4 regions of the Rhodopseudomonas sp. BAL398 genome follow, and region 1 is predicted to be linked to each of the others. Evidence: riboswitches for the same ligand, from Rfam matches in the RefSeq annotation. Region 1 holds a riboswitch; each other region holds the start of a gene.

Region 1 (7,067 bases):
CAGATGGCTGCGATTGAGCTTGGTGGCGATCTGCACGGTGAGCTCCATCCGGGTCCAGGCCTGCTCCATCGCGGCCCGCTCGGGAATGGCGCGGACGAAATTACCGCCGAGGCCGATGAAGGCCTTGACCTTGCCGTCGATCATGCCGTGGCAGGCCTCGACGGTGTTCATGCCCTTTTCGCGCGGCGGCTCGAAGCCGAATTGCTCGGCGAGCCGGTCGAGCGGCACCAGCTTCGGCTTGTCGGCGATGCCGACGGTGCGCTGGCCCTGGACGTTGGAATGGCCGCGCACCGGCGAAATCCCGGTGCCATCGCGGCCGATATTGCCCTTGAGCAGCAGCAGATTGACGAAGGTCGCGACATTCTCGAAGCCGTGGACGTGCTGGGTCAGGCCCATGCCATAGATGCCGATGACGCGATCGGCCTCGACATAGACCTGGCCGGCCCCCTCGATCGCCGCCCGCGTCAGCCCCGACGCCGCTTCGATCTCGTTCCAGGAGGTGGCGCGGACCTTGGCCTCGAATTCGTCCAGCCCTTTTGTATGCGCCTCGATGAAATCGACGTCGAGCACCCGCCGGCCGTCGCGCTTGGCGGCGTCGTCACAGGCGAAGACGTGCTTGCACAGCCCGATCAGCACCGCGATGTCGCCGCCGACCTTGACCTGATGATACTGGGTGCTGATCGGCGTCGCCTTGCCGGTCAGCATCTCGGTCACGTTTTGCGGATTGATGAAGCTCTCCAGCCCCTTTTCCCGGACCGGATTGAAGGTGATGATCGGCACGCCGCGCTTGGCCGCCTCCTGCAGCGGATGCAGGAAACGCGGACTGTTGGAGCCGGTGTTCTGGCCGAAGAAAAAGAACGCGTCGCATTTGGCGAGATCGTCGAACACCACGGTTCCGACGCCGACGCCGATCACTTTGTTCAAGGCGACGCCGGTGGTCTCGTGGCACATGTTGGAACTGTCGGGGATGTTGTTATTGCCGTAGAGCCGGGCGAACAGCGCGTAGAGATAGGATGTCTCCAGGCTGGCGCGGCCCGACGCATAGAAAATCACCGATTTCGGATCGAGCGCGCGCAGCTGCGCGCCGATCCCCTGAAACGCTTCCTCCCAGCTGCAGGGAACGTAGTGATCGGTCGCCGGATCATAGCGCATCGGGTCGGTCAGCCGGCCCTGCTGTTCCAGATCGTAATCGCTCCAGCCGCGCAATTCGGTGACGCTGTGGGCGGCGAAAAATTCCGGCGTGCAGCGCTTGCTGGTCAATTCCCACAGCGTCGCCTTGGCGCCGTTCTCGCAGAATTCGAAGGTGTGGTAATCGGCCGGCTTGGCCCAGGAGCACGACACGCACATGAAGCCCTTGGGCTTGTTCTGCCGCATCAGGGTTTCGACCGCGCTCGGCGTCGCCCATTCCTTGCCGAAAATATCCGCGATGCCGCGCATCGAGCCCCAGCCGCCGGCCGGTCCATCATATTCCACGGTGGCGCCGTTGTTCTCGGCCGCTGCGGCGGATTCGATGTCCTGCACCTGGGTTTCATGATCTGCCATGTCAAATTCCTGCTGCGCGCCCGATTTCGCATGATTAAACCGCCGGTGGTGGAACGGTTCCGGTTTGCGGCGACAGTCACAAAATTGGGAATTCCCGCGGCCATCGAGCGGCTGCGGCGTGATCCCTCCGGGGCGCTTTTGGCGTCGATTTGCCGCCGCAGCCGATCTAGACAGACTCGGCAATGTTCAAGGATGGATCCGATGTCCGCCAAGGCCAGACTGCTCGCTTATGCGTCGAACAACGATTCCTTGGCGGGCGTCGGCAATCTCATTGCGCTGGTGCTGGCCGGCAATGGGCCATTCTATCCGATCTACGTCGCGCTGGTGGCGGGCACCGACGGCATGCCCTGGCTGCTGCTGAGCGCGCTGTCGTTTCCGTTCTTTCTGATGGTGCCGGCGATCGCGCGCCGTCACCCGCTCCTTGGGCGGATCGTGCTGTCGCTGGTGGCGACGCTCAACACCGTGTTCTGCACCTGGCTGCTTGGCGAAGCCGCCGGGACCGAACTGTTCCTGCTGCCCTGTGCGATGCTGGCGAGCCTGCTGTTCCGGCCCAGCGAGCGCCTGCTGATGTTGTTGCTCGCCGGCCTGCCGGTCGCGGCCTATCTGCTGCTGCACGGCAACTACGCCGCGCCGCCACATCTTTATTCGCCGCAGGCCTCCGCCGCGCTGTTTTCAATGAATGCAGTGAGCGCCGGAATGATCACGATCTTCATGGGGATCGTGTTCTCCGGCCTGCGCGCCGCCACGCCGGACCGCACCACGCCGGCCGGTTGAGCCGAAAGTCGGTCGGACCGCGGATCGAAACTCCGGGCAAGGCCGTTGCGCGGGATGGTGCGGTGTGCTTCCTGTGTCGGGTCATCGGTGCCTCCGCAAGGAGGTGAAACGGGAATGCGGTGCGGGGAGCGATCCCCAATGCCGTGGCTGCCCCCGCAACTGTATGCGGCCATTCGCGATCCACCGCGCATGATTCTCCGAAGTCTCGCACTTCTGCGAATCGTACGAAGCCACTGGACTTGCCGGCAGACTTGCCCGGCGAAGCGTCCGGGAAGGCGGATCGGGTAACGACCGCGAGCCAGGAGACCGGCCGTTGACGAGATTCAGCTCGTTCGACGGTGGGTCGACAGAAGGGGTTCGCGATGATTTCCCAGCCGAGCGCTGCCGTGACGGCCGCTTGTCTTTCCTTGACGTGTTTCAGCGCCGAAGCCGGCGCGCAGTCCGCGCAACAATTGCCCGACCTCGTGGTCACCGCCGACCGCACCTCCGAGCCGATCAGCCGGACCGGCAGTTCGATCAGCGTGGTGAGCGGCCAGACCATCGCCACCCACAATGGCGGCTCGCTGGTCGACGCGCTGCGCAGCGTGCCAGGTCTCGACATCAGCGAAAGCGGCGGCCCCGGCTCGACCACCTATATCAGGCTGCGCGGCGCCGACAGCGGCCAGACCCTGGTGATGATCGACGGCATCCGCGTCAACGATCCGACCGCGGCCAGCGGCGATTTCGACCTGTCGATGATCGCGCCCGGCATGATCGACCATGTCGAGGTACTGAAAGGCCCGCAGAGCGCGCTGTACGGCTCCGACGCGATCGGCGGCGTCGTCAACATCATCACCAAGAAGGGCTCCGGCCCGGCGCAGGTCAATCTGCGCGGCGAAGGCGGCAGCTACGGCACCGGCGGCGGCAGCGGCGCGCTGACCGGCTCGAACGGCCCGTGGTCCTACGCATTGTCCGGCACCGGCCAGCGCAGCGACGGCTTCTCGCGCTACGGCTATCGGATCCCGGAGATCGAAGCGAAATATCCCAATCTCGAACGCGACGGCTATGACCGGCTCGGCGGCACCGCGCGGATCGGCTACGACGCCGGCGAGGGCGTGCGGCTGGAAGGCGGCGTGCTCGCCGCCAAGACCAACTCGGCCTATGACGCGGCGAGCGGCAGCTTTCCGGATACGCCGGCCACGGCGACGCGCCTGCTGCAACAGGTCTGGGGTCGCGCCGCGGTCGATAGTTTCGGCGGCATCCTGACCCACACTGTCAGCGTCTCCGAGACCCATATCGATCGCTCATTCGACGCCACCACCTACAAGACAAATATGCTGCCGAAGAACACCACCCGGACGGTGACCGACTATCTGGCCGACAGCATGGCGGCGGAATATCAGGGCAATCTGAAGCTCGGCCCGGCCGGAACGCTGGTGTTCGGCGCCAAGGCGCAACACGAGACCGCCGACACCTATCTGACCAAGCTGCTGCCGACCGCGGTCGCGCGCACCGGCCAGATCGCGGCCAGCCAGGACACCAACGCGCTGTTCGCGCTGTGGCAAGTGCCGATCGGCGAGCGCCTGACGGTGTCGATGGGCGGGCGCATCGACGATGTGGTCGACGTCGCGCGGTTCGAAACCTGGCGCACCACCGCGGCCTATGCGATCCAGGAAACCGGCACCAGATTGCACGCCAGCGCCGGCACCGGCGCCAAGGCGCCGACTTTGTATCAACTCTACGCCCCGATCTATGGCAGCACGGGACTGAGCCCGGAGACCAGTTTCGGCTACGACGCCGGTGTCGATCAGGCGCTGTTCGACGGCCGCGTCACCCTGTCGGCAACCTGGTTCGGCAATAAATTCGACAATCTGATCGACTTCGCCACCGACGCCGCCAACCCGCTCGGGCACTACATCAATGTCAGCCAAGCCGAGACCTATGGGCTCGAGCTCGGCGGCGATATCGAACTGATGCCCGGCCTGCTCAGGTTCAAGGCCGCCTATACGTATCTGCACGCGGTGGATCTGGCGACCAATCTGACGCTGAGCCGGCGGCCGCGCGACGTGACGCGGCTATCGCTGGCGATCACGCCGACCGACAAATGGCTGATCGAACCGCGGGTGACGATGGTGTCGAAGCGCTTCAGCTCGGCCGATGAACGCAACCCGCTCGATCCCTATACGAGGGTCGACCTGTTCACCGAATACAAGCTCGACGCCAATTGGAAGCTGTTCGCGCGCGGCGAGAATATCCTCAATGCGCATTATCAGGAGGTGGTGAATCTCGGCACCACCGGCCCGGCCGCCTATGCGGGATTCAACGCCACATGGTAACAGCCACACGCCCCGCGACGCGGCGGACGGTCGTCACCGCCGCGCTCGCCATCCTGGTCGGTTTGCTGGCGATCGGCTCGCTCGGCATCGGTCCGGTGAAACTGTCGCCGCTCACCGTGCTCGACGCGCTGTTCGGCGGCGGCGGCGAGGTGCAGCAGGTCATCGTCCAGGAAATCCGGCTGCCGCGCGCCATTCTGGCGCTGGCGATCGGCGGCATTCTGGGCCTGTCCGGCGCCGCCTTGCAGGGGCTGCTGCGCAATCCGCTGGCGTCGCCGTCATTATTCGGCGCGCCGCAATCGGCGGCGTTCGGCGCGGTGCTGATGATCGCGCTGGGCTGGGCCGATGTGCGCTCCTACGCGCTGCCGGTCGCCGGCATCGCGATGGCGTTCGTTTCGGTGTTCGTGCTGCTCGGCGTCGCCGGCCGCAATGCCGGGCTGCTGCTGCTGATTCTCGCGGGGCTGGCGATCTCCAGCCTTGCCGGTGCGGCGACCGCGCTGGTGATGAATCTATCAGCCAATCCATTCGCCACCCTTGAAATCGCGTTCTGGCTGATGGGCTCGCTGGAGGACCGCAGCTTCCGCCATGTGATGCTGGCGCTGCCCTTCATCGCCGCCGGCGCGATTCTGCTAATGAGCCAGCGCTCGGCGTTCCGCGCGCTCAGCCTCGGCGAGGAGACCGCGCAAAGCCTCGGCGTCGATGTCGGCCGCTTGCGGCTCTTGGTCATCGCCGGCGTCGCGCTCGGGGTCGGCGGCGGCGTCGCGGTTTCCGGCACCATCGGCTTTATCGGGCTGGTGGCGCCGCATCTGATGCGGCCGCTGATCGGCCATGATCCGGCGCGGCTCTTGGTGCCGAGCGCGCTCACCGGCGCGGCGCTGCTGCTCGCCGCCGACATCGCGGTGCGGTTGATCCCGTCGACCACCGACATCAAGGTCGGGGTGCTGACCTCGATCATCGGCGTGCCATTCTTCCTCTATCTGATCGTGCGCGAACGCCGCGCGCTGGGCGGAGGCGTCGCATGAGCGCGTCCGCTTTCATCCGCACCGAACAACTCGGCGTCCGCCTGTCCGGCCGCGAGGTATTGCGCGACGTCGCGATCGCATTGCCGCGCCGCCATCTGGTGGCGCTGGTCGGACCGAACGGCGCCGGCAAGACCACGCTGCTGCGCGCACTGGCCGGATTGATCCCCTCCGCCGGCAACGTGTCGATCGACGGCACCTCGTTGGCGCAATTGTCGCTGCGCGAACGCGCCAGGCACTTCGGCTATCTGCCGCAGGGCCATCTGGTGCATTGGCCGCTGCCGGTGCGCGACGTGGTGGCGCTCGGCCGCTATCCGCACGGCGCCAGCGATCCGGGGCGGTTGTCGCCGCAAGATCATGCCGCGGTGACCCGCGCGATGGACGCCACCGACGTCGCGCAATTTGCCGACCGCTCCGTCAACGAACTGTCCGGCGGCGAGCGCAGCCGGGTGGCGCTGGCGCGGGTGCTGGCGGTCGAGGCGCCGGTGCTGCTGGCCGACGAGCCGACCGCGTCGCTCGATCCGCGCTACCAGCTCGACGTGATGCGGACGCTGCGGGCCGCCGCCGATGCCGGCACGCTGGTGGTCGTCGTTACCCATGATCTCGGCCTCGCCGCACGCTTTGCCGATTCGGTGCTGGTGCTGTCGGACGGGAAAATGGCGGCGCATGGCGCGCCGGCCGCGGCGCTGTCGGACGCCATCATGGCCGAGGTGTTTCGCGTCAGCGCCTACCGGGCCGCGCATCAGGACAGCGCCGTGATCCTGCCCTGGGCCGGAGTCTAGGCGATGCTAGGCCAGCGCCGCGGCCAGCCGATCCAGCCCGACATCGTCCGGCGGCAAGCCGAAGCGCAGCAGATCCTCGGCCCAGTCGAAGCGCCGGCACCAGATCTGGCGTCGCGCCAGCGCCTCGTGCAAACCGCGCGCGTCGCGGCACCGCACCAGCCGATACAGCGAGGTGCCGCCGACCAGTTCGCATCCGCGCTTGATCAGGACGGCGTCGAGGCGGCCGGCCTGACGCGACAGCGCATCCCGCATCGCCTCGGCCCAATCGACATCCAGCAAGGCGGCGGCGCCGATTTGCAGCGCCGGCCCGGAGCAGGCCCACGGCCCGATCGCAGCGGCGATCCGCGATACCATCTGCGGCGCCGCAATCGCGAAGCCGAGCCGCACCCCGGCCAGACCATAGAACTTGCCGAACGAGCGCAGGATCACGATCGGCAAGTCGGGACAGAGCGTGGCCGCGCTGATCGCCGGATCGACATCGGCGAAAGCCTCGTCGATCACCAGCCAGCCACCGCGTCCCCGCAGCGTCTCGGCGGCGCGGGCCAGGTTCGCCAGATCGGCGACGCGGCCGTCGGGATTGTTCGGGTTGACGATCACCACATGACGCACGCCATCGGGAATTTGATCGAGCGACCCGA
Region 2 (7,067 bases), 450 kb from region 1:
GCGATCAGCGCCACCGCGGCCTGCACCAGGAAGCTGAAGGCGAACAGATAAGGCGGCCAGATATCCATGGTCCACTGCACCAGTTGCGGACCGAGCACGCCGGCGAACACCCCGCCGGCCATCACCCACGACATTGCCTTGGGGCGATAGGCCACGCTGGCGCCGTCGGCGGCGGCGAAGCGATAGGATTGCGACACCGAGCCATACAGCCCGCCGAGAAAGGTGGCGCAGCAAAACAGCGCGAATGAGCCGTGCAGGATCGCATAGGCGCCGAGCAGGCCGGTGAGCATGCCGCAGCCGGTGCCGATCGTGAAGGCGACGCGGCGGCCATAGCGCCGCGAGATCGCGCCGGTCGGCAGCGTGCCGGCGGCCAGGCCCAGCACATACATCGACAGCGGCACGGTGGCGTAGGCGATGTTCGGCGCCAGCGTCGCGCCGACGATCGAGCCGGTGGCGAAGATCACCGCCGAATTGGCGCCGGTCAGCGCCTGGGCGGCGGCCAGCCGCCGCACATTCGACCGCGCCCGCGCATCGTCGGGAATGTCATCGATCGCCGCCACGTCAACCATCGGCCATTCCGCCCCGTTGCCAGCCGGTTCCCGATGGGCCGCGCTGAATTGCCGGCACTATAGGCAAGGCCGGACCGCAATCAACCAATGGAAACGGGGCCGCGCCATGCGCCGAGGCGCCGGTGCTGCCTGGAGCAAAAGCGGGGTCCCGGTTCTGCGAAGCGGCATTTCATGCCGCATCGCGCCCGGGACACGGTGCTTCCCCTCAGTCGGCCGGCGCGCGCGCAAAGCCGAGCAGCAGATTGTTCGCCGGCATCTCGACGGTCTCGACCAGGGTGAGGCCGGCGCCGGAGGCCAGCGCCTGCACATCGGCGAGATCGCGGACGCCCCATGCGGCATTGGCCTCGCGCAGGCTGGTGTCGAACACCGCATTGCTGAGCGCGGTGTGGTGGCCGTCGCGCTTGAACGGGCCGTACAGATACAACCGTCCGTCCGGCCGCAGGCAGCGCCCGGCGCCGGCGAACAGCCCTTCGGCGACCGGCCATGGCGCGATGTGAATCACATTGGCGCAGAACACGGCCAGCAGCGGCCCAGGTCCGGCGCCACCACCGTCGCCGTCGCCCAGCTGCGCGCACCAGGCCGGATCGGCGAGGTCGATCCGCCGCGGCGCCCGGACATTGTCGAGGCCGGCATGGGCCCGCCACGCCGCGATGCTGGCCAGATGCTGGTCGTTGAGATCGCTCGGCCACCACACGATGCCCGGATGCTCGCGGGCGAATTCAACCACATGCTGGCCGGTGCCGCTGCCGGCCTCCAGCACGTCGCCGGATCGGCCGCGCAGGAACGGCGCCAGCGCGGCGCGGATCGGCTCGTGATTGCGATGGAACGCGCGCGCGTCGAGCCGCCCGTCGGGCTCGACGCGGCTGCCATCCTTGCCGAATTCCACCACATAATCAGCCATGGTCGCGCTCCTGTTGTTCGATGCGGGTCAGTTCGGCGATCAGCCGATCGAACGCCTCCGCCAGCGATCCGCCACCGCACACCGCCAGCCGCTCCGGCAGCACGATACGCTTGGCCCGCGGATAGAAATGCTGCAGCGCCGGATGCAGCAGGAAGGCGCGGCCGCCATCCTCGGCGACATCGCTGGCGTCCGCCACCAGCAGCAGATCCGGCCGCGCCGCGACGATCGCCTCCAGCGAGGCGAAGCCGCCCTGCCCCAGGCCGAGCTCGCCCGCCGCGTTGGCGAGCCCGGATTCGGCGAACAGCAGGTCGATCAGGCTGCCGCTGCCCGACACCCAGCCGCGCCGCCACAGCGGCAGCACCCGCAGCGGCCGGTGCGCGATCGCCGCATGGGCCCGCGCGATCGCGGCATCGAGCCGGGCGATTTCGGCAGAAGCGCGGTCGGGATGTTGCACGATCTCGCCCATCCGCCGGATCTGGTCGCGGATCTCGCCGAGCGAAGCCGGCACCACGTTGAATTCGGCGACCCGCAACCCGTTGTGTTTCAGCAATTCGCGGGTGCTGCGGCGGTCGTAACGGCCGGCCACCACGACGTCGGGCTTGAGCACCAGCACATCCTCGGCGCCGCCGGACAGCGCGCGATAGCGGCCGGCCTGCGCGGCCACCGCCGAGAGCGAGGCATCATGCGCAAACGGGCTGAGGCCGACAATCTGCGCCGGATCGGCCAGCGTGACCAGCAGCTGATCGGTGCAGACATTGAGCGAAGCAATCCGCGGCAGGCCGGCGGCCCGCAGCGGCGACACCGCGCAACCGACCACCAGCGCCGCGGCGAGCCACCCGCCCGCGCGGCCCGCCGCCGTCAAATTTCGCCCGATCATGCGCGCCATCTCTCGATCGCCATCCCCTGGTCGCGATGCCACCGCGCCCGGCCAAGGTCTTACAGCCTGCCTTGCACCCTGTCCTGTGACGTTCAAGCCACATCGGGACGAAAACGCACCGGCCGGCCCGCCGCGCCGCCAGCGCGCGCGAACGGCGAATTGACAGGCCGGATCACAGCCTCCTAGATCGTCGCGACGGTTCCCCTCGGGGATCAAAAGGGAATGCGGTGCGGACGGCTCCAATCGGGGCGGTTCAATGCCGCGGCTGTTCCCGCAACTGTAAGCGGCGAGTCTTGCGTCCGATGCCACTGGGAATCTCGGTCCTGGGAAGGCGACGCCAGAAACAACGACCCGCGAGCCAGGAGACCTGCCGTCAATCGTGGTCACACGCGAAGATGTCGGTCGGGAAGTGCAGACATTGGCAACATCGGAGCGCGCAAGCGCAAGGATGAACCCTCATTCGCTGTGACGTGCCACACCCGTCAAGCCGAGGTTCAATCCGATGTCGTCCCGTTATCCTGCCGCAAGGCGAAGCTCCGCGCTGTCGCGCGCCTGTCTCACATCGACCATGCTGGTGTCGATCCTGCCGCCCTGCGTCGCGCAGGCCCAGCAGGCCGATGCGACCACCGCGCTGCCGACCCTTGTGGTCAGCGCCACCCGGCTGGCCACGCCGGCGGAGCAAATCGCCAGTTCGGTGACGGTGATCACCTCTGAAGAGTTGGAACGCGACCAGAGGCGAACGGTCTCCGACGCCCTCACCATGGTTCCGGGCCTCAATGTGGTGCGGACCGGCGGCCCGGGAGGATCGACCTCGGTCTTCATGCGGGGCACCAACTCGAACCACGTCAAGGTGCTGATCGACGGCATCGACGCCGGCGATCCCAGCAAACCGAATGGCGCGTATGATTTCGCCAATCTGCTGACCGCCGACATCGAACGGATCGAAGTCCTGCGCGGGCCGCAGAGCGGGTTGTACGGCTCCGATGCGATCGGCGGCGTGATTTCGATCACCACCAAACGCGGCCAGGGCCCGGCCAAACTCACCGGCACGCTGGAGGGCGGCTCGTTCGGAACATTCAACCAGACCGCCCGCGCCGCCGGCTCTCAGGGCAATCTGGACTACGCCTTCAACGTCGCGCATTTTCGCTCCACCGACGTCGCGGTGACGCCCCGCGATCTTCTGGCTCCGGGCCAGCAGCGCATCAATGACAGCTACGACAACCAGACTTACTCGACCAAGCTCGGGGTTCAGGCCAGCGACGATCTCGCCTTCAGCTTTGTCGGCCGCTATTCCGATGCCTCCAAGGGCTTCACCGGCGACGATTACTCGCACTATCCGAACACATTTCCGGAATCGCTGCAGAGCAACATGGTCAGCCATGACTTCCTGACCCGCAGCGAAGCCATCTGGTCTCCGCTCGGCGATCGCTTCAAGAGCACGCTCGGCTTCAGCTACTCCAACCAATGGAATCGCACCGTCAATCCCAATGCGGATTTCACCACCAATAACCAGACCTTTGCATACGGCATCGCGCCGCCGAGCTCCTATCGGGGCGAGCGGACGAAATTCGACTGGACCGGCGTGGTCGACGCCGGATACGGACAGAAGGTGGTGCTTGGGCTGGAACGCCAGGACGATTCGATTCGCACCAATTCGACCGGAGACTACGACCTGAGCGGCGCCTACCAGCAGCTCGGCACCACCGCGAGCACCGGCAACAGCGCCGGCTTCGTCGAATTGCAGTCGGAATTCACCAAGAACTTCTTCCTGGTCTCGAATATCCGCTACGACGACAATGACAGCTTCGGCGGACACACCACCTGGCGGGTCGCGCCGACCTTCATCGTGCCGTACACCGACACCAGGCTGAAGGCGACCTATGGCACCGGGTTCAAGGCGCCGACGCTGATGCAGCTCTATGTCAATAACCCGGCCTACTACACGATTGCCAATCCGGCGCTCAAGCCGGAGACCAGCAAAGGCTACGATGTCGGCTTCGAGCAGCCGCTGTTTCAGAACCGCGCCAGTTTCGGGGCGACCTACTTCAACAACGAGATCACCGACCTGATCTCGATGACCGGATACGACCTCGCGCTCGGCGGCTATTCCTACGAGAATGTCGGCCTAGCGAAGACCTACGGCGTCGAATCATTCGTCGCGCTGCAGGCGACCGAGACGTTGCGTTTCCGCGTCGATTACACCTACACCCACACCCGCGACGAAGACAGCGGCCTGCGCCTGCGGCGCCGTCCAGACAACAAGGTGACGCTGTCGGCGATCTGGAACCCGATCGAGCGCGCGACACTCTCGGCCTCGATCGTCCATACCAGTTCATGGCTCGACTACGACCGGTTCGGCACCACGCTGCTCGACGCGCCGTCCTTCACGGTCGTCAACCTGGCCGCCAATTACCAGATCGACGAGCACGCCACGGTGTTCGGCCGGATCGATAACCTGTTCGACAAGACCTACCAGGTGCCGGTGGGCTTCCTGCAGCCCGGGCTGGGCGTCTTTGCCGGCATGCGCCTGAGCAACTGACGCGAGCGGCCAGGGCGATCGGCAGACCCCGCCGCCGCCAAGGCGGCCGGGTCTTGCCTGCGCGGCCGCGGTCCGCTGCGATATCCGGGATTGTTCGCGGCGAATTAGGCCTTTTGCCCCCTATTCGGGCAAAAAGCTGCGGCGGGCGCCGATTTGTGCTATGAGGAACCAACGACGACGTCGTCATTTCCCTCTATCATTCGAGGACCCATGGACACGGAACCGAAATCGGCTGCCGAACTGAAAGAAATTCGTCAGAATCGCAAGGCTGCCCAGCAGGCCGAGGGCATCAAGGCGATGGCCGATATCGCCGCCGAGGATATCGCGATCCGCAAGCGCACCGAGACCCTGCGGGCGATGCGGCTGGCCAAAGAGGCCGCCGAGCTCGAGCAGCCGGCGGAACCTGCTGCCAAGGCCAAAAAGAAGAAATCGACCTGACATGACAAAAGAAGACCGAGACCGCGCCGAGGCGCGCTTCAACAAGGCGGCCAAGGCCTCGCAGGAGGCCAAGGCCGACAAGAACGACCGCGACGCCTCGACCAGGGCCGTGCTCGACAATATGGCCAAGCTGAAGGCCGCGCGGCTCGCCCGCGAAGCCGCCGAACCGCCGCGCACCGCCGCGGTCAAGAAGGTCCGGGCCAAGCCCGGCGCCACCAAGCCCGGCGGCAAGCCCGCCAAAAAGGTGACCCCGGTGCTGTCCGAATGGCTGGCGGGTCAGCAAAGCGGCGGTCGCAGGACCTGAGAGTCGGACTGAAAAAGAGCCAATAAAATCGATAAAACTGGATTTCGTCATTGCGAGCCGAGGACGGCGCATCGCGCCGTCCGACCGCGAAGCAATCCAGGGGCGCCAAGCACAGACTGGATTGCTTCGTCGCAACAGCTCCTCGCAATGACGACCGTGAAGCCTCGATCTATTGATGCCTTTTTAAGTCGGCCGCCAAGGCCGACCTGATCCCCACCCGGTTCTCATCAGAGTCCCACTTGGCACGGCAAAGCCCGCGGCAAAGCGCGGGTTCGCGTCGCAAGCATCATGAATCGCAAGCCGATGGAAACGGATCGGCGGGCGGGCGGTCCGGTAAGGGTCAGACCGGCGCCGGCCACTCGATCATCGAGCGGGTCTTGGTGACCGCGTCGTAGACCTGCACCTGCAACATCTGATACTTGTTCTTCAGCGCCATGGCGGCCTCTTCGGCGGCCTCGACGGTGTCGTAATGCGACTTGAAATGACCATCGACGACCAGCGAATAGCCTTCGGTCGGCGCCTTGTCGGCACGGACGATCTTCTTCGGCTGCGGTTCGTCGAGTTCAAGTTTCGGCTTTTTCATTGTCTCTCCTGGTGCCGCGAGAATCGGCTCGCGGGTGGCTTCCCTTTACACCGATCGTGCTGGAAAATGCAGGGAAGATTGCGGGGAAGCGGTCAATATGCCCGACAATGGCGGTCAGATTGAGGTCGAACCGATGCCGGATTCGGGCGGCGCCTGGCGCTATGTCCGGCTCCGGCCGTAACAGGACCAAGCTCCATGACGCGGATCAGTAAAACCACCGGCTGCACCAAAGCCGTTAAGGTCAAGGTCAAGGACCAACAGCCGGCGAAGCGACCGCCGCCGACCCAGCCGGACGACGACCCTTATGAGACCGGTGACATCGCCGCGCCCGAGCGCGACCGCGACGATGAGCAGCGCGGCCTGTAGGCCGCCGCTGTCGGCTCCTCTGCTGCGCTGCGGTAAGCAAAACCGCATGCATCGGCGTCGATAGACGCAAGCCGGCCGTCGGCATTAGATTGCCGGCGCGGCCCGCGGTGCCGTCCCCACAACGGAGTTTGCTGTCACCATGGTCGATGTCACGGCCGGATCGCAGAGCGTGCCCGGCAATCCGGCGCTGCGCACGCTTGGCGCGATTTCCACCGCGCATTGGGTCAGCCATTTCCACATGCTGGTGCTGCCGATGCTGTTTCCGTTCCTCAAGCAGCAGCTCGGGGTCGGCTTCGTCGAACTCGGCTTCGCGATGACCTTGTTCGCCGTCGTCTCGGCGCTGACCCAGGCGCCGATCGGCTTCGTGGTCGACCGGATTGGCGCCCGCGCGATCCTGATCTGCGGGCTGTGCCTCGGCGGCCTCGCGCTGATCATGCTCGGCCTGCATCTGAGCTATGCCTGGCTATTGGCCTGCGCGGTGCTGCTCGGG
Region 3 (7,067 bases), 2.2 Mb from region 1:
AGGAAGAACCACAGGCCGAACAGGCCGCCGATATAGCCGATGCCGCCGAGGATCGATTGCAGGTCGTTCTTCTCCTTCAGCGCGATGATCTCCCGCCGCAGCGGCTTGACCTCGTTGCGCACCGCCTCGACGAGAGCCGCACGTTGCGCATCGCTGATCCCGCCCGCGGCAGCTTCGGCCGTCTTCGCGGCGCTGGTCACGGCGGCGGCCGGGGCCTTGTCGGTACCTGACGCTTTGAGCGTCGCAGGCAGGTCCGAGACTTCCAGGCGGATATTGGCGACGTGGCCGCCACCGAGATCGGCATGGAAAATATGGACCACCCGCTTGGTCGGCGTGAAGACGAAGGTGCCGTCCTCGGCAGTATGGGTCTCGCCGAGTTTGCCGCCATCCTCCGCCAGAACTTCGACCAGAGCGTTCTTGGCCATCGAACCGTCGGAGAAGCCGATTTCACCCTCGATGCGGTCGCCGCTGGCATAGGCGCCGGCGACGACCTTGTGAGCCAGCGCCGGGACGCAGGCTCCGCAGGCGATGAGCAGCGCGAGCAGCACCGAGGCAATGGTCTTAGTCATCGCGGTCTTGATCATGGCATCATGCTCCCTGGGGCGCCGGCGCGGCGAAGGCGTCAAACAATTCCGGCTTGACCCGGCGCACGAGATAGACCGCCGCGGCGGTGAGAACGGCCTCGATGACCATCACCGGAATATGGGCGATGAAGACCAGCTTCGCGGCGGGGATGAATTCGCTGCCGGAGAAGCCGAGCGCCACGCCGACGCAGATCGCCGTCAGCGCGATCGCCAGCGCGCCGCCAACCCCGCCCCAAATCGCCGCCACCGCCGGCGAGGCGTGGACGATGCCGGGCCGGCAGACATAGCTGACGATCAGCGCCGGCAGCGCGATATCGACCGTGTTGACGCCCAGCACGGTCAGGCCGCCGAAGCCGAAGAACACCGCCTGCAACAACAAAGCCACGAACAGCGCCGGAAAGGCCGCCCAGCCGAGCACCAGCCCGGCCAGGCCATTGACGATGAGGTGAACGCTCGAGGGACCGATCGGAACATGGACCAGGGAGGCGACGAAGAAGGTCGCGCTCAGGACCCCGGCGGCCGGAATCTTGTCGATCGGCATCTGTCGCAGGCCAATGCCGATGCCCGCGACGGCGATCGCGGAGCCGGTGACGAGGACCGGCAGGGAAAGCGCTCCGTCGACGATATGCATGGCGGCTCTCCTGGCGTCACTTGAGATCGTTGGCGCGGACCCAGATCACCGCGTCTTGCGACAGATCCTTGCCCTCGAATTTCTTCGCCGGGCCGACGCCGAGCGCGGCGAAACCCCAGAACCCCGCTTTGGGAATGCCGAAGGTGAAAATGCCATTGGCGTCGGTCTTGGCGATCAGCGTGCCGCCGGGCGGTGGCGTGACGCTCGGCTTGCCGGCGCTGCGCGTGGCGAGGTCCGGTTCGGCGGCGATATATTCGATCTCGACTTCAGCGTCGGCGACCGGCTCGCCTTCGGACAGAACCCGACCGGAGAAGGTCGATCCGGCGACGATCGCGGTCGGCTTGTTGAGCGGCACGATCTCGGTCGGCAGGCCAAGCGGCTTGTCCCAGTCGGTCGGCGCGCCGCCCAGATTCACGAAGGATTTGGTGATCTGCTGGATGTACTTGTCCTCGGAGGTCTCCAGATAGGGCGCGGGCACCAGGCCGAAGACGTAATCGCCAAGTCCCTTGGGGGTGAATTTGGTCTCGAAGGCGGCGGCGGAATTCTCCGCGCCCTTGAAGGTCACCGGCGCCAGCGTGCCGAGCAGATCGGTCTTCTTGTGCTTGTTGATGACGAAGAATTGCTCCGGCCTACCCATGTCCATGGCGTGGCCATTCGCGAACGGATGCCAGAACACCAGCAACAACGGGATCTCGGTCCGCTTCTCCAGGTTCACCTTGGGGGTATAGATCAGCTGGAAGTGGGCTTCGGCCGGCGCCACCCAGGCCAGCACAGCAGCGGCCAGAACTGAATTGAAGAGTTTCATGAACGTGTCTCCCAACACGCGGCCGGATTGCGGCCGCGATTCCCATAAGGAGACGCGCGAGGACCCGTGCTCACACCGGCGCAGTCGCGCCGTGATGTTGCACGACGCACACCCCGGCGTCAGACGAACGAGCCGTCCGCGGCTGCGAACGGTTGTGGCAGGTCTCCTGGCTCACGGGTCATCATCTCGCCGAACCTTCCCAGCCCTTGCGGACCAGTGGTGTTCTCTCGGCGAGATTCGCCGCTTACAGTTGCGGGGGCAGCCTCGGAATAACCGCGCGGACGCGGCGCACCGTGTTCCCTATTATCTCGTCCGGCACCGCCGAACGAGAACTACGCCTGATGCCTATCAAGCATGACAACGTCTGTAAATGGTCCCAACGGCGGGCCTTGCGAGCCTGTTCGTAGCGCTCGCGGCAGATCTGCCCCCCGGCGGCCGAGTCGCCGTAGGCTGGCGCCGCCCGGCAGCGCGGCCGCCGGCTCTCCCGAGCTACGGATGAATCGAGATATACAGCGCCATCTCCTTATGGCTAGAAGGACGGCGATCGCCTGGGGACCGCGCCGAGCGGCCCGGCTGAACGAAACGCTGAGATTGGTGGAATCGAGTTGGCGGAGATGGATCAGGTTCAACACCGCAATGATCGCCTGGGCCTGAATCTGATCTTGATGCGAATGCGGCTGCTGCTGCGCAGCAACGAGTTCTACCTCGTCCCGCTCGCCTTGCTGATCGGCGTGGGCGTCGGCGCCGTCGTCACCCTCATGAGCGAAATCGCCCAGATCGCCCACGTTCTGATCTATGGCATCGCGGTCGATGTGCGGCTGAGCGCCAATGCCTATGTCACACCGCATGTGGCGCTGATGGCCCCGGCCATCGGCGGCCTTGTGCTCGGCATCATGGAGTGGAGCCGACGGCGCTGGAAGATCGCCCATGCGGTCGACCCGATCGAGGCCAATGCGCTGCGCGGTGGGCTGTTGTCGTTTCGCGACAGCGCGGTGGTCAGCGGTCAGACGCTGATCTCCAACGGTTGCGGGGCGTCGGTCGGACTCGAGGCGGGCTATACCCAGATCGGATCCGCAGCCGCCTCGTTGCTCGGGCAATTCCTCAATCTGCGGCGAAACGACCAGCGCCTGATCGTCGGTTGCGGCTCGGCCGCGGCGATTGCGGCGGCGTTCGGCGCGCCGATCACCGGCGCGTTCTATGCCTGCGAGCTGATTGTCGGGGTCTATTCGGTGGCCAGCGCCGCGCCGATTCTCGCGGCCTCCCTGGCCGGCGCGATCACCGCGCATTGGCTCGGCGGCGCCCCCTATTCGCTCGAGCTGCTCCGGGTCAGCGCGGTGGGGGTCGAGCAATATCTGGCGCTGATCGCGCTGGCGCTGATCACCGGCGCGGTCGGCATCGCGGTGATGCGCAGTTCGCCGGTCTTCGAAAAGATCTTTACCCGAACCGGGATGCCGGTCTGGATCAGACCCGCGGTCGGCGGGCTGTTGGTCGGCTGTCTGGCAATCGTGACCCCGCAGGTGTTGGCGGCGGGCCACGGGGCGATGCTGCTCGATCTGCATCGGGAGATGGCGATCGGGGTGATCGCGGTGGTGATTGCCCTGAAGATGACGGCCTGCATGATTTCCCTGGGGTCCGGATTTCGTGGCGGGTTGTTCTTCGCCTCGCTGTTTGTCGGCAGCCTGATCGGCAAATTCTACGCGGCGGTGCTGCTGCTATGGCTGCCCACCATCGCCGTCGATCCCCAGGTCAGCATGCTGACCGGCATGGCGACGCTTGGCGTCGCCATCGTCGGCGGACCGCTCACCATGGCGTTTCTGGTCCTGGAAATGACACGAAATGTCGACGTGACGGCGGTGGTTCTGGCCGCCTGCATCGTGACCAGCATCGGCGTCCGCTTCCTGTTCGGTCACTCGTTCTCGACCTGGCGACTTCATCTCAGCGGCGAAACCATCCGCAGCGCCAATGATGTCGGCTGGCTGCGCAATCTTACGGTCGAACGCACGATGCGAACCGATATCGGCCAGGTGCCCTCGACCGCGACGATCGCCGCCTGCCGCGCTCAATTCGCGCTGGGCTCCTGTCGGGCCATCGTGGTGGTCAACAAGGCCGACGAATATTGCGGGGTGGTGATGCTGCCGGAACTGTTTTCCGGCGATCTCGATTCGATCGCCGACGAGATCCAGGTGGTCGAGCTCGCCAAATATATCGATGTGGCGCTGCGGCCGGAGATGAACATCAAGACTGCCATGAAAATCTTCGACGACGCCGAAGCCGAACTGCTCGCCGTGATCCAATCCGAGGACAACCGCAAGGTGATCGGCTTTCTCAGCGAGTCATTCGCGCGGCGGCGCTACGTCGAAGAACTCGACAAGGCGACGCGCGGGGTTCTCGGCAGCTGACCCGGACGGTCAGCCCGGGAGGCGCCGATCGGCGCCGGGCGAGGAATGGCTGTCGGTCTGAGGGAATCGGCAGCCCGGTCAGATCGGGATCCACCAGACAGGCTAACGCCTTGAAATCATTGGAGCGGGTGAAGGGAACCCGCTCCTCACGTATTTTTTGTAGCAATATACATATTCCCCTTATTTTATCGGCATAACTTTCACACCTTCATGTTACAAACTGTTTCACAGAAATTTTTGTAACAGAGGCAAAATTGGCAGCCAAAATCCCTCACCTGCTCACCCGCAACGGCCGCCATTACGCCCGCATTGTCATCCCGACAGCCCTCCGCTCGCTGTTCGCAGACAAGTGGGAATTGACCGCCCCCTTGGGAGCCGACCGCCGGGAAGCGCGCAGGCGTCTTTCCGCTGCAGTCGCGGACATGCAGGTGCAGATCGATGCCGCACGGCAACAAGTTAGAACGACCTTCAAGCCCAAGGTTCAGCCTAAGCCGGGCAAGCCACTCACGGTTCGGCAAATGGCTGGCGCCCATTACGCCAGCGAACTTGCCGAGGACGACCATGAGAGAGCCATGCACGGAAGCGCGGACGAGCCCCCTGCCGACATGTCTAACTTCGGTCCGGCGTATGAAGCACGGCTACGGAAAATTGCTGGCGGCAAGGTCGGCAATGACGAAATCGCGGCGGGCGTCGGCTGGATCATCGATTCGATGCGGCAGGATGGATATACCGACGTCAAGACCGGAACAGCGGAATGGCGGGAACGCGCCCGCGATCTGGCAGGTATCCAGCTTGAGGTCATCAAGCGAAACAAAGAACGTGATGATGGGGATTTCAATGGCACTCCTACCCATCCCCTGCTCATCCCCGCAAAGCCGTTGGCATCTGATCCGCTGCTGGTCCGCATGTTGGATGCCGACAGCGCCAAATCGCTGGGCGAGGTCTTCCCGGAATACTGCAAAGAGCGCAGCGCCATGCCCGCGACCAATAAGGAATGCGAAGTCGCGATACGAATGTTTGAAGAATTCTTGGAAGACAAAAAGCCGCTCTACAGAATCGTCCGTGCAGACCTCCTAGGATTAAAACGCGCTCTTGCCGACACGCCATCGAATTATACGAAGCGCTTTCCAGGCATGACGCTTCCCCAGGCGATAGCCGCGAACAAGAAACGTAAGACGCCATTCTCTCCCCTCACCGCGCGAACGATCAACAATAAATATCTGTCCCGAATCCATTCGATCCTGAACTGGTGCGCTAGAGGCGATCTCATTCCGGACAACCCCGCCGTTGGCGTCAAGGTTGATTCGATCAAGCCGAGCAATTCTAAACGCAAGTATTTTTCCAGCGACAATCTCCGGCAGATATTTCCGGTAGAAATGTTCAGAAGGCCGATGGGTGAGTTCGAATGGGCAATGCTGATCTCCCTCTACGGCGGTATGCGAGCCAGCGAGCTTGCTCAAATGCAGCTAGCCAGCATCCGAAGCGAACGTGACGTTCTGATCTTCAATATTGAAGAGCAGACCAAGAATGCTGGATCGAAGCGCATGGTTCCCGTTCACCGTAAGCTTCTAAATCACGGGCTACTGAAATACGTTCACGCATTGAAGCTTGCCGGCGAGACACACCTGTTTCCCGACTGGTATCGGAAGGGCATGGAAGCCAAGCAAAGGGCCTCCGAAAACGGACACGGCGACAGCCTGAACCACTACTTTCCGCGCTTCATTCCGAAACGGTTCAATGAAACATACCTGCCGCAAGTTGGGGTGACGGACGGCTCAACCTATTGGCATACCTTTCGGCACACCTTCAAAACTGGCCTATCGCTTGGCGGAGTAGTGAAGTCAACGCGCGACTACCTCTGCGGCCACGCGGACAGTTCAGCAGGCGCCGTCTATGTGCACGACATTTCGATCGCCGCCATGGCCGAGGCCATCGAACGGCTGTCGTTTGATGGCCTCACCCTCCCCCAATAGGAACGACTGGCAACTATCGCATTCTACCCAAAAGTACTCTTAGCGAGCCCGTCAAAATGATTGAGCCGGCGGCATTTTCTATAGAACGAAAATTCGATCGATACGTCGACCTACTTTAGTTCGATGAGCCGAAGCTCTTTCGCAAACCGAATCTTTCTGCCGTCGATCAAGTGCAATGAGTAAAATCCTGATCCTTGTCCCATTCCCTCGAATATGATCTGAAAATAGCCACCAAAAACATATCGGTTGTTGTCAAAACGGTAGCCAGAATCTGCGCTTATCTCACTATTCCCAGATCCGCTGAGTGAAGTATGAAAAATGCCATTGTGAACATATGTATGTAGATCTTCTGGAGCTTCTCGTTTCTCAAACGAAATCTGCAGTCCAACAATGTTCCCCGAATTGCGACCAATGAACTCTTGAAATTGATTGTAGTTTGCTACGGTAACATGCCCCGAAAGGTGATCTGGCGACGCATCTCTTGTCCTGGCTTTAACATCCGCGTCGCCAATAGTTGCACCTTTCACATCTTCCGGTTCGTCCGTTTGCTCACGACAGCCCATACTTGACATGCGCGGAGCAAAATCTTTGCTTAGTATAACGATCATAGCCTTTCCCGAAAATACACCTGCGAAGAACGGTGCAAATCCGACGTAACCACCAAGCTCATTCTTC
Region 4 (7,067 bases), 2.6 Mb from region 1:
GTGACGGGTGAGGCCGGGCCGCTCGGCGACGCGGGCCACATAGGGCGCGTAGCCGATCAGATCGGTGGCCTGGGCCAGCGCGGCGGTGACTTCCGGGGTCACAAGATCGGCGGCGCCGGGCCCGAGGCCAGCGATGATCAGCGATCCGCTCATGGCCGTCGTCCTTGGCCATGGACCAGGATCACCGAGAAGTAGGGCGCCTCGTCGTCGGTCTTGTCGGCCAGCCGCATCACCTTCTGCTCGGCCATGGTGCCACGCTCGACATAGACCGCGCGCTCGGTGAGCCCGGCATGATCCAGCGCGCGGCGCACTTTCGGCAGATTGCGGCCGAGCTTCATCACCACCAGCGCATCTACACCAGCGAAGCGTTCGCGCAAGCTGGCCTCGTCGAGCGTTGCCGGCACCACGCTCAACACGTCGTCGCCGAAGGTGATCGGCATGTCGCTGGCGGTCCAGCAGCCCGACATCCCGGAAATCCCCGGCACCACCACGACCTTGGCTTGGCCTTTGAGCCGGCTGTGCAGATGCATGAACGAGCCATAGAGAAACGGATCGCCCTCGCACAGCACCGCGACGTCGCGGCCGTCGTCGACATGACCGAGAAGCCGTTTGACGCAGCCGTTGTAGAAATCGCGTAGGCAGGCATTATAGGCGGGGTCATCGACCGCGATTTCGGTGGTGACCGGATATTCCATCGCTTCCTCGACCACACCGGGCGCGAGCATGCCTTCCACCAAACTACGAGCATTGCCGGCGCGGCCGGGTTTGCGGAAATGCGCGATGACGCGGGCTTGGCCGATCAGCCGCGCCGCCTTGACGCTCATCAGCTCGGGATCGCCGGGGCCGAGCCCGACGCCATAGATCGTCGCGGCGCGGCTCATTCGATGTCACTCGCCACAGCGTTGACGGCGGCGGCCGCCATCGCGCTGCCGCCGCGCCGTCCGCGCACGATCACGCTCGGCACCAGGGCGTAGTCGAGCAGCGCGTCCTTGGATTCGGCGGCGCCGACGAAGCCGACCGGAATGCCGATCACCGCGGCCGGCGGGGCCACGCCCGGCTCCTGCAGGATCTCCAGCAGCCGGAACAGGGCGGTCGGCGCGTTGCCGATCACCACCACGGCGCCGGCCAGTCGGTCGCGCCACAATTCGATCGCCGCGGCGGTCCGCGTGGTGCCAAGCCGCGCCGCCAGTGCTGGAATGCGCGGATCGCTCAATGTGCAGATCACCTCGTTATCGGCCGGCAACCGCGCCCGGGTGATGCCGTTGGCGACCATCTGGGCGTCGCACAGGATCGGCGCGCCGGCGCGCAACGCATGCGCCGCGGCCACACTGAAGCCCCCGGTGAAGACGATGTCGTCGGCGACCTCGACCATGCCGCTGGCGTGGATGATCCGGACCGCGACTTTCTCGTCGGCGGCATCGAAGCGGTCGAGCCTGGCCTCGGCGCGGATGATGGCGAAGGAGCGCGCGTAGATCGCGGCGCCGTTTTTCTCGTAGACGTAGCTCATGAGGCGGCCTCGGAATGGGTCGGTGTCGGGGCGATGCTGGGCGGCAGCGTGGCGTGGGTGAGCGGCGCTGCTCGCAGACCGGAGGCCAATGCCAGCTGGACCAGCGCCGCGCGGGCTGAGTCCGGACCGGGCTTGTCGCACAGGGCTTTCAACCGGCGCAGCGTCGAGGGCGGCAGGTTGGAGGCCGCGTCGCATTGCGGATCGACCTGGCCATCGCCCGGAACGATCGCCAGCGCGATGCCCTTGGCGGCGGCCATCGCGGCGACCCGCGCGACGGCGTCAGGCCAGGGCAGGCCGCCGCCCAGCCGGATCAGAATTCCGCGGGCCTGCGCCAGCGTGGTCGCGATCAGCGGCTCGCGCGCATGCGGATCGACGAGATCGCGCAGATTGGCCAGATGCAGGCGCGGCAAGCCATCAGCCGCGCGCGATGCTGCCGCGAAAGCGGCGAGGTCATCGTCGGCAAAGGACAGCACCACGAGTTCGGCGGCGGATTGCTCGAGGCCGGGCCGCGGCGAGACCGTTCGCTCGACTAAGTTGGCCGCTGGCGCCTGGCCAGGCGCGTGTTGATCGCAGTGATCCATAGGCAAGCCTCGTCGCCGGATGGGCCGCGCAAAGCGCGAGACCCAGACATGCGGCGAGCGGACCTGCACTCCGATCGACCAACGTCTTCACTCCGAAACACCCCGCCCGGAATGGCGAACAAAGCAGGCGACGGCAGGTTTCCTGGCTTGCGGGTCATCGCCGGCACCACCTTCCCAGGTCGAGACCCAGTGGTTTTCGGTGCAGGCTTTCCGCTCACAGTTGCGGGGGCAGCTCCGGCTTGGTCCGGATCCGGCAACTTGCCGTATCCTGACACCCGGTATTCCCTTTTCGCCCTGTCCGCAGACAAGGCACCATCGGCTGCGGGTTCAATCTGACGGAAACGCCGGGAAGTCAATCCTCCACACGGCGCGATCGGCCGCGGCTTGCGCCCGATGGTCCTGCGGCTGCACCGATGTCACTCGTCGCCGCTGCGTCGCGGGCGCGCGCGCTCGATCGCGGCGCGTAGCAGCGCCAGCGATCGATACAACCCGTGGACCGCCTTGCTGACCGGCAGGATGGCGAAGAAGCCGATCACGATGCCCAGATGCAGCGTCAGCACCAGCCCCATCGCCGCGGTCTCGCGCAGCGCCAGCACCGCAAGGCCGCTCCCGGCCACCAAAGCGAGCAGGACCAGGAACACGATGTTAAGCCGAATCTCGGCGGCGGCGGAGAGGGCGCGGTCGGCGCGCCGTTCCAGCAGCAACAGCCCGCCGATCCCGATCAGCATCGTCACCCCACCGATGCCACCGGCCAGCACCGGCAGGCTGGTCAAGGAGTAGGGCGCCGCGACGGCGTAGACGTGATGATAGAATGCCGCGATCAGCGTCGCGGCGAGGCTGAACGCGAAGCCCGCCACCATCACGTGGTGAAACCATCGGCGTTGCTGGGAGAATTTCTCGTCGGCGTCGTTGCAACCGGGGCCGCCGCCGCCGAGATTGCGCAGCGTTACGATATCCAGCACCGCGGGATACAGCGCGCGCAAGATGGCCTTGGTCCCGGCGCGGGGGGTGATCGCGCGCCAATAGCTTGCCGCGCTGATGCCGATCGCCAGCATCGCCGACAGCAGCGTCGCCGCGGCGGCCCCGGCCATGATCGGCCACGGCACCACCCGATAGAATGCGCCCGGGCCGTGATGGGCGGCAAACAGCACATTGGCCGGCACCAGCAGCAGCGTGGCGATCAGCATCGACGCGGTGATGCCGCCGACGATGGCGGCGACCACGCGGGCATTGGCGCCAAAGCCACGACCCAGCCAGCGCGGCCAAGCGTAGTCGGCATAGGAGCGCTGGCGCAATTCGGCCAGCGTGTTCGGCAGGTTGATCGCGAAATGATGCGGCGGCGCGTATTGGCAGGCGTACCAGCAGCCACGGCAGTTGTGGCACAGATTGGCCAGATAGGTGAGGTCGTTGGGCGCGAAATCATGCTTGCCGGCGATCGCCGGAAACACCGCGCACAAGCCGTCGCAATACATGCAGGCGGTGCAGATTCGCAGCACCCGCTCGGCTTCCAGGTCATCGGGCGGCATGACGCGCGGCCTCCTCGCCGGCGAGGCGTCCGAACACCGCCGACAATGTGACGCCGAGGCCGGCCAGATAGCCGCGGCCGAGCACATTCGCCGCCATGATCATGCCGGCCGCGAAGATGTTCTCGAAACGGCTGCCGTCGGATTTGATCACCCGCATCTGCGGATCGACGGCGACGCCGAAATGGGTGAAGGTCAGGCCCGGTCGCATCGGGTAGGCCGCGAAGGGCGGCACCGCGAGCGCGACCGCGCCATGCGATTTCGCCGGCGCCAACTGTGCGGTGCGCCGTTGGATTAATTCGCCGCCGGCGATCGCGGCGTTGAAGCCGCGCGTCGTGGCTTCCAGCGCTGCCGGGTCGAGCCCGAGCTTGACCGCCAGCGCCGCGATGGAATCGGCCTCGATCGGCGGCAGCGCTGTCGGCAGCGCCCGCGCCCGGCCATGGGCGTCCATAATCAGATAGGCGATCTGGCCGGGGCATTGCGCGATCCGCTCGCCCCAGCGGGCATAATGCGTCTTGCGCGCGTCCTCGCCCTCGTCGTGGAAGCGCTGAGCGTTGCGGTCGACCACGATGCCGGAAGGGATCGCGGTGATGCGGGTGACGATGCCGCCGTCGACCGGCGGACCGCGGGCATCGACCGCAACGATGTGGCCTTGCGACGGATCGCCGACCGGCCTGGCGCCGGCATCGAGAAGCATCCGCAGCACCCGTCCGGTGGCATAGGGCGTTCCGCGGACCACCAGCCCGTCGGCGGCGTCGCCGAAGCTGTCGCGCAACCAGGCGCGATCGGATTGATGGCCGCCGCAGCACAGCACGAGCGCCTTCGGGCTCACCAGTTCGGTGATGCCGCCTCGATCGATCACCACGTTCCCGCCTTGGCCATCGCTGGTCGGCAAAGCCACGACCTCACTGTCATAGCAGATCTCGATGCCGATCCTGGCGGCTGTGGCATAGAGCGCATTGATCATCGTCTTGCCGCCACCGAGAAAAAATGCGGTGCGCTGCGAATAAGGCATCACGCCGCAGCCTGGATCCTGCAATGCCACGCCATTGGCCTGCAGCCAGGGAGCGATCGTCGCTGAGCCGCGAATCAGCACACGCGCCAGCGTCGCGTCGGTCGCGCCCCTTGTGACGCGGTGAAGATCGTTCATGAACGCGTCTTCGCCATAGCTGTCCGGGACGTAGCAATGCGCGGTGTCATGCATCAGGCGGAAATTGCGGGCGTGGCGGGTGTTGCCGCCGCGCAGGCTCAACGGCGCGTGTTCGACCAGGCGCACCGTGGCGCCGTGGCGTCGCGCCGCGATGGCGGCACACAAGGCCGCGCTGCCGCCACCGACCACCAGCACATCGATCTTGGTCGAGGCGGACACGGTGCTCATGATCGCGTTCGATCGATCATGTCGGGACCACATTGGTGTTAGGGGACGATCGCCGCACTGAGTGGAGCGGCGGCCTTGCATTGTCAACCGCGCGGCAAGGCGCGCTGCGTCCGACGATCGGATAGCGCGGCTGCGCTTGCGTGCGGCGACCGACCATGCTCTGTCTTCGCCGCTTTCGGAGCGGAGCCGCGGCAATCGCCGCGCCGGGGCGGCAGAACGGCCAATCGATGCGAAAAATTCTGGTGATCGGCATCGGAGCCGGCGATCCTGACTTTCTGACGATCCAGGCGGTCAAGGCCTTGAATCGGGTCGACGTCTTCTTCGTTCCCGACAAGGGCGCCGAGAAGGCCGCGTTGCGAAACCTGCGCAGCGCGATCTGCGAGCGTTTCGTCGAGCGCGCGGATTATCGCACGGTCGCGATCGACGTGCCGCAGCGGGCGTCATCGGGCAATTATCAGGACGATGTCGATCGATGGCATGCGGAGCTTGCCGATCTGTATCAGCAAAGGTTCGAGGCGTGCCTTTCGGATGGTCAGGTCGGAGGCCTGTTGGTGTGGGGCGATCCCGCGCTTTACGACAGTACGCTGCGGATCATCGAGCGGGTGCGCGCCAAGGGTCTGGCGCTGGACTATGAGGTGATCCCCGGCATCAGCAGCGTGCAGGTGCTGGCCGCCAAGCACCGGATTACGTTGAACCAGATCGGTGAACCCGTGCTGTTGACCACCGGGCGCAAGCTCGCGGAGGGGTTTCCGGATGACGCCGGCAGCGTGGTGGTGATGCTGGACGGCACCCAGGCCTTTGCCCGGCTGCGCGATGCAAATCTGGAGATCTTCTGGGGCGCCCATCTCGGGACCCCCGACGAAATTCTGATCGCCGGACCACTCGACGAGGTCAAGGACAAGATCGCAACGATACGGCAGGAGGCGCGCCAGCGGCACGGCTGGATCATGGACGTCTATCTGCTGCGACGGGCCGATCGATAAAGCCGGGCCCGGACATCTGCTCAGGAGAATGAGCGGTCAAACGCTTGACTGCCGGGTGTCTTGGCTTCCGGGCGTTTGGGCCGGCAGGTTCAGCCCAGGCGGGGCTGCGCTTGATGCCAAATCTTGTCCCGCTTGGGAGCTAACCCAGGCTAGCGATTTCGTTAGGTGGCTAGCTCACCAAGCCGGGTTAGCTGAGTGCAAAGCGACGACCGTGCGTGGGCCCGATCCATCGAACACAAAGTGGGCGGTCTGTGCGCGATCAGCTGCAGACGATGCGCTTCATCGAATGCTTGGTTACGAATCCGTAACCGCAAGTATCACAGGTCCACAGATAGCTGACGACGCTATCGGTCATGAAGGCGGATGCTTCTGCGGCAACCATCGAGTCAGCACAAACCGGGCAAGTCGGCAGCTCACTTCCACGCGGCGCGGGACGAGGCATATTGGTCGACAGGACTTCAGCGAGTGCTGGCATCGTGACCTCCTCTGAGATTCAAGTTGCCCAAACTATACACTCGGAACTCTGACGAAGTCGCAACATAAATGCGTTCGTTTTGAGAAAATCGATTCTGCATTGCAGCGGGTGATGAACTGATCGTGAGCGGCCGCAAGCGTGCTGCTAACTCATCCGGTTCCAATGCAAGAGCCGCTGATATCAGCCTCTTTCGGACCGCACTGACTCGCGGCGCGGGCGGCGGCGCGGCAATCGTCGTGCCTTTGTTTCGCCAGCACCGTTGATGGTGCGATGCGAACACGACGAGCGCGGCGCGGCATGATAGAAGGTCGCGAAATCGTGACGTCCTGCCGCAGCGCACACTGTCGAGGGGCCGCGCCAGGACGTCTGCGGTTTCAGTCCGACGTTTCACCCTTGCTTGAGAGAGATCCATGTCCCAACCGCCGCGCCGCCCGCGTACTCTGAACGATGCCCGCACCGAGGCCGAAGCCGTGTTCAAGAAAGCCACCACCAAGGAGCCCGAGGCGCCGCCGAAGCCGACCGCGATCCCCGGCATCAAGGAGCAGGTGTCGCTGCGGATCGATCAGGACGTGCTGGAGCATTTCCAGGAGGACGGCCCCGGCTGGCAGGACCGGATCAAC

What was found. Region 1 has a riboswitch for cobalamin ahead of RBJ75_RS20690 (TonB-dependent receptor plug domain-containing protein). Riboswitches for the same ligand answer to the same signal wherever they lie in the genome.
Region 2: it holds a riboswitch for cobalamin, as region 1 does, so the genes downstream of both, RBJ75_RS18520 (TonB-dependent receptor plug domain-containing protein) here and RBJ75_RS20690 (TonB-dependent receptor plug domain-containing protein) in region 1, are expected to answer to the same signal.
Region 3: it holds a riboswitch for cobalamin, as region 1 does, so the genes downstream of both, RBJ75_RS02875 (DUF4198 domain-containing protein) here and RBJ75_RS20690 (TonB-dependent receptor plug domain-containing protein) in region 1, are expected to answer to the same signal.
Region 4: it holds a riboswitch for cobalamin, as region 1 does, so the genes downstream of both, RBJ75_RS04845 (hypothetical protein) here and RBJ75_RS20690 (TonB-dependent receptor plug domain-containing protein) in region 1, are expected to answer to the same signal.

The regions. Positions count from the first base shown of each region.
Region 1 covers NZ_CP133111.1:4,381,082-4,388,148, reverse strand. The annotation lists gene RBJ75_RS20700 (FdhF/YdeP family oxidoreductase) at 1-1,437, opposite strand, end outside; gene RBJ75_RS20695 (hypothetical protein) at 1,744-2,316, shown strand; cobalamin riboswitch at 2,385-2,646, shown strand; gene RBJ75_RS20690 (TonB-dependent receptor plug domain-containing protein) at 2,679-4,631, shown strand; gene RBJ75_RS20685 (FecCD family ABC transporter permease) at 4,625-5,650, shown strand; gene RBJ75_RS20680 (ABC transporter ATP-binding protein) at 5,647-6,429, shown strand; gene cobD (threonine-phosphate decarboxylase CobD) at 6,436-7,067, opposite strand, start outside.
Region 2 covers NZ_CP133111.1:3,935,349-3,942,415, forward strand. The annotation lists gene RBJ75_RS18505 (MFS transporter) at 1-569, opposite strand, end outside; gene RBJ75_RS18510 (DUF938 domain-containing protein) at 775-1,470, opposite strand; gene RBJ75_RS18515 (ABC transporter substrate-binding protein) at 1,463-2,347, opposite strand; cobalamin riboswitch at 2,527-2,737, shown strand; gene RBJ75_RS18520 (TonB-dependent receptor plug domain-containing protein) at 2,850-4,886, shown strand; gene RBJ75_RS18525 (hypothetical protein) at 5,097-5,324, shown strand; gene RBJ75_RS18530 (hypothetical protein) at 5,326-5,628, shown strand; gene RBJ75_RS18535 (hypothetical protein) at 5,969-6,211, opposite strand; gene RBJ75_RS18540 (hypothetical protein) at 6,407-6,577, shown strand; gene RBJ75_RS18545 (MFS transporter) at 6,717-7,067, shown strand, end outside.
Region 3 covers NZ_CP133111.1:617,070-624,136, reverse strand. The annotation lists gene RBJ75_RS02885 (cobalt ABC transporter permease) at 1-584, opposite strand, end outside; gene cbiM (cobalt transporter CbiM) at 589-1,215, opposite strand; gene RBJ75_RS02875 (DUF4198 domain-containing protein) at 1,232-2,020, opposite strand; cobalamin riboswitch at 2,159-2,372, opposite strand; gene RBJ75_RS02870 (chloride channel protein) at 2,635-4,419, shown strand; gene RBJ75_RS02865 (DUF6538 domain-containing protein) at 4,674-6,392, shown strand; gene RBJ75_RS02860 (hypothetical protein) at 6,503-7,067, opposite strand, start outside.
Region 4 covers NZ_CP133111.1:1,030,096-1,037,162, forward strand. The annotation lists gene cobJ (precorrin-3B C(17)-methyltransferase) at 1-153, opposite strand, end outside; gene RBJ75_RS04835 (precorrin-2 C(20)-methyltransferase) at 150-881, opposite strand; gene RBJ75_RS04840 (precorrin-8X methylmutase) at 878-1,507, opposite strand; gene RBJ75_RS04845 (hypothetical protein) at 1,504-2,088, opposite strand; cobalamin riboswitch at 2,203-2,420, opposite strand; gene tcuB (tricarballylate utilization 4Fe-4S protein TcuB) at 2,505-3,614, opposite strand; gene tcuA (FAD-dependent tricarballylate dehydrogenase TcuA) at 3,601-4,989, opposite strand; gene cobF (precorrin-6A synthase (deacetylating)) at 5,217-5,972, shown strand; gene RBJ75_RS04865 (hypothetical protein) at 6,232-6,447, opposite strand; gene RBJ75_RS04870 (BrnA antitoxin family protein) at 6,858-7,067, shown strand, end outside.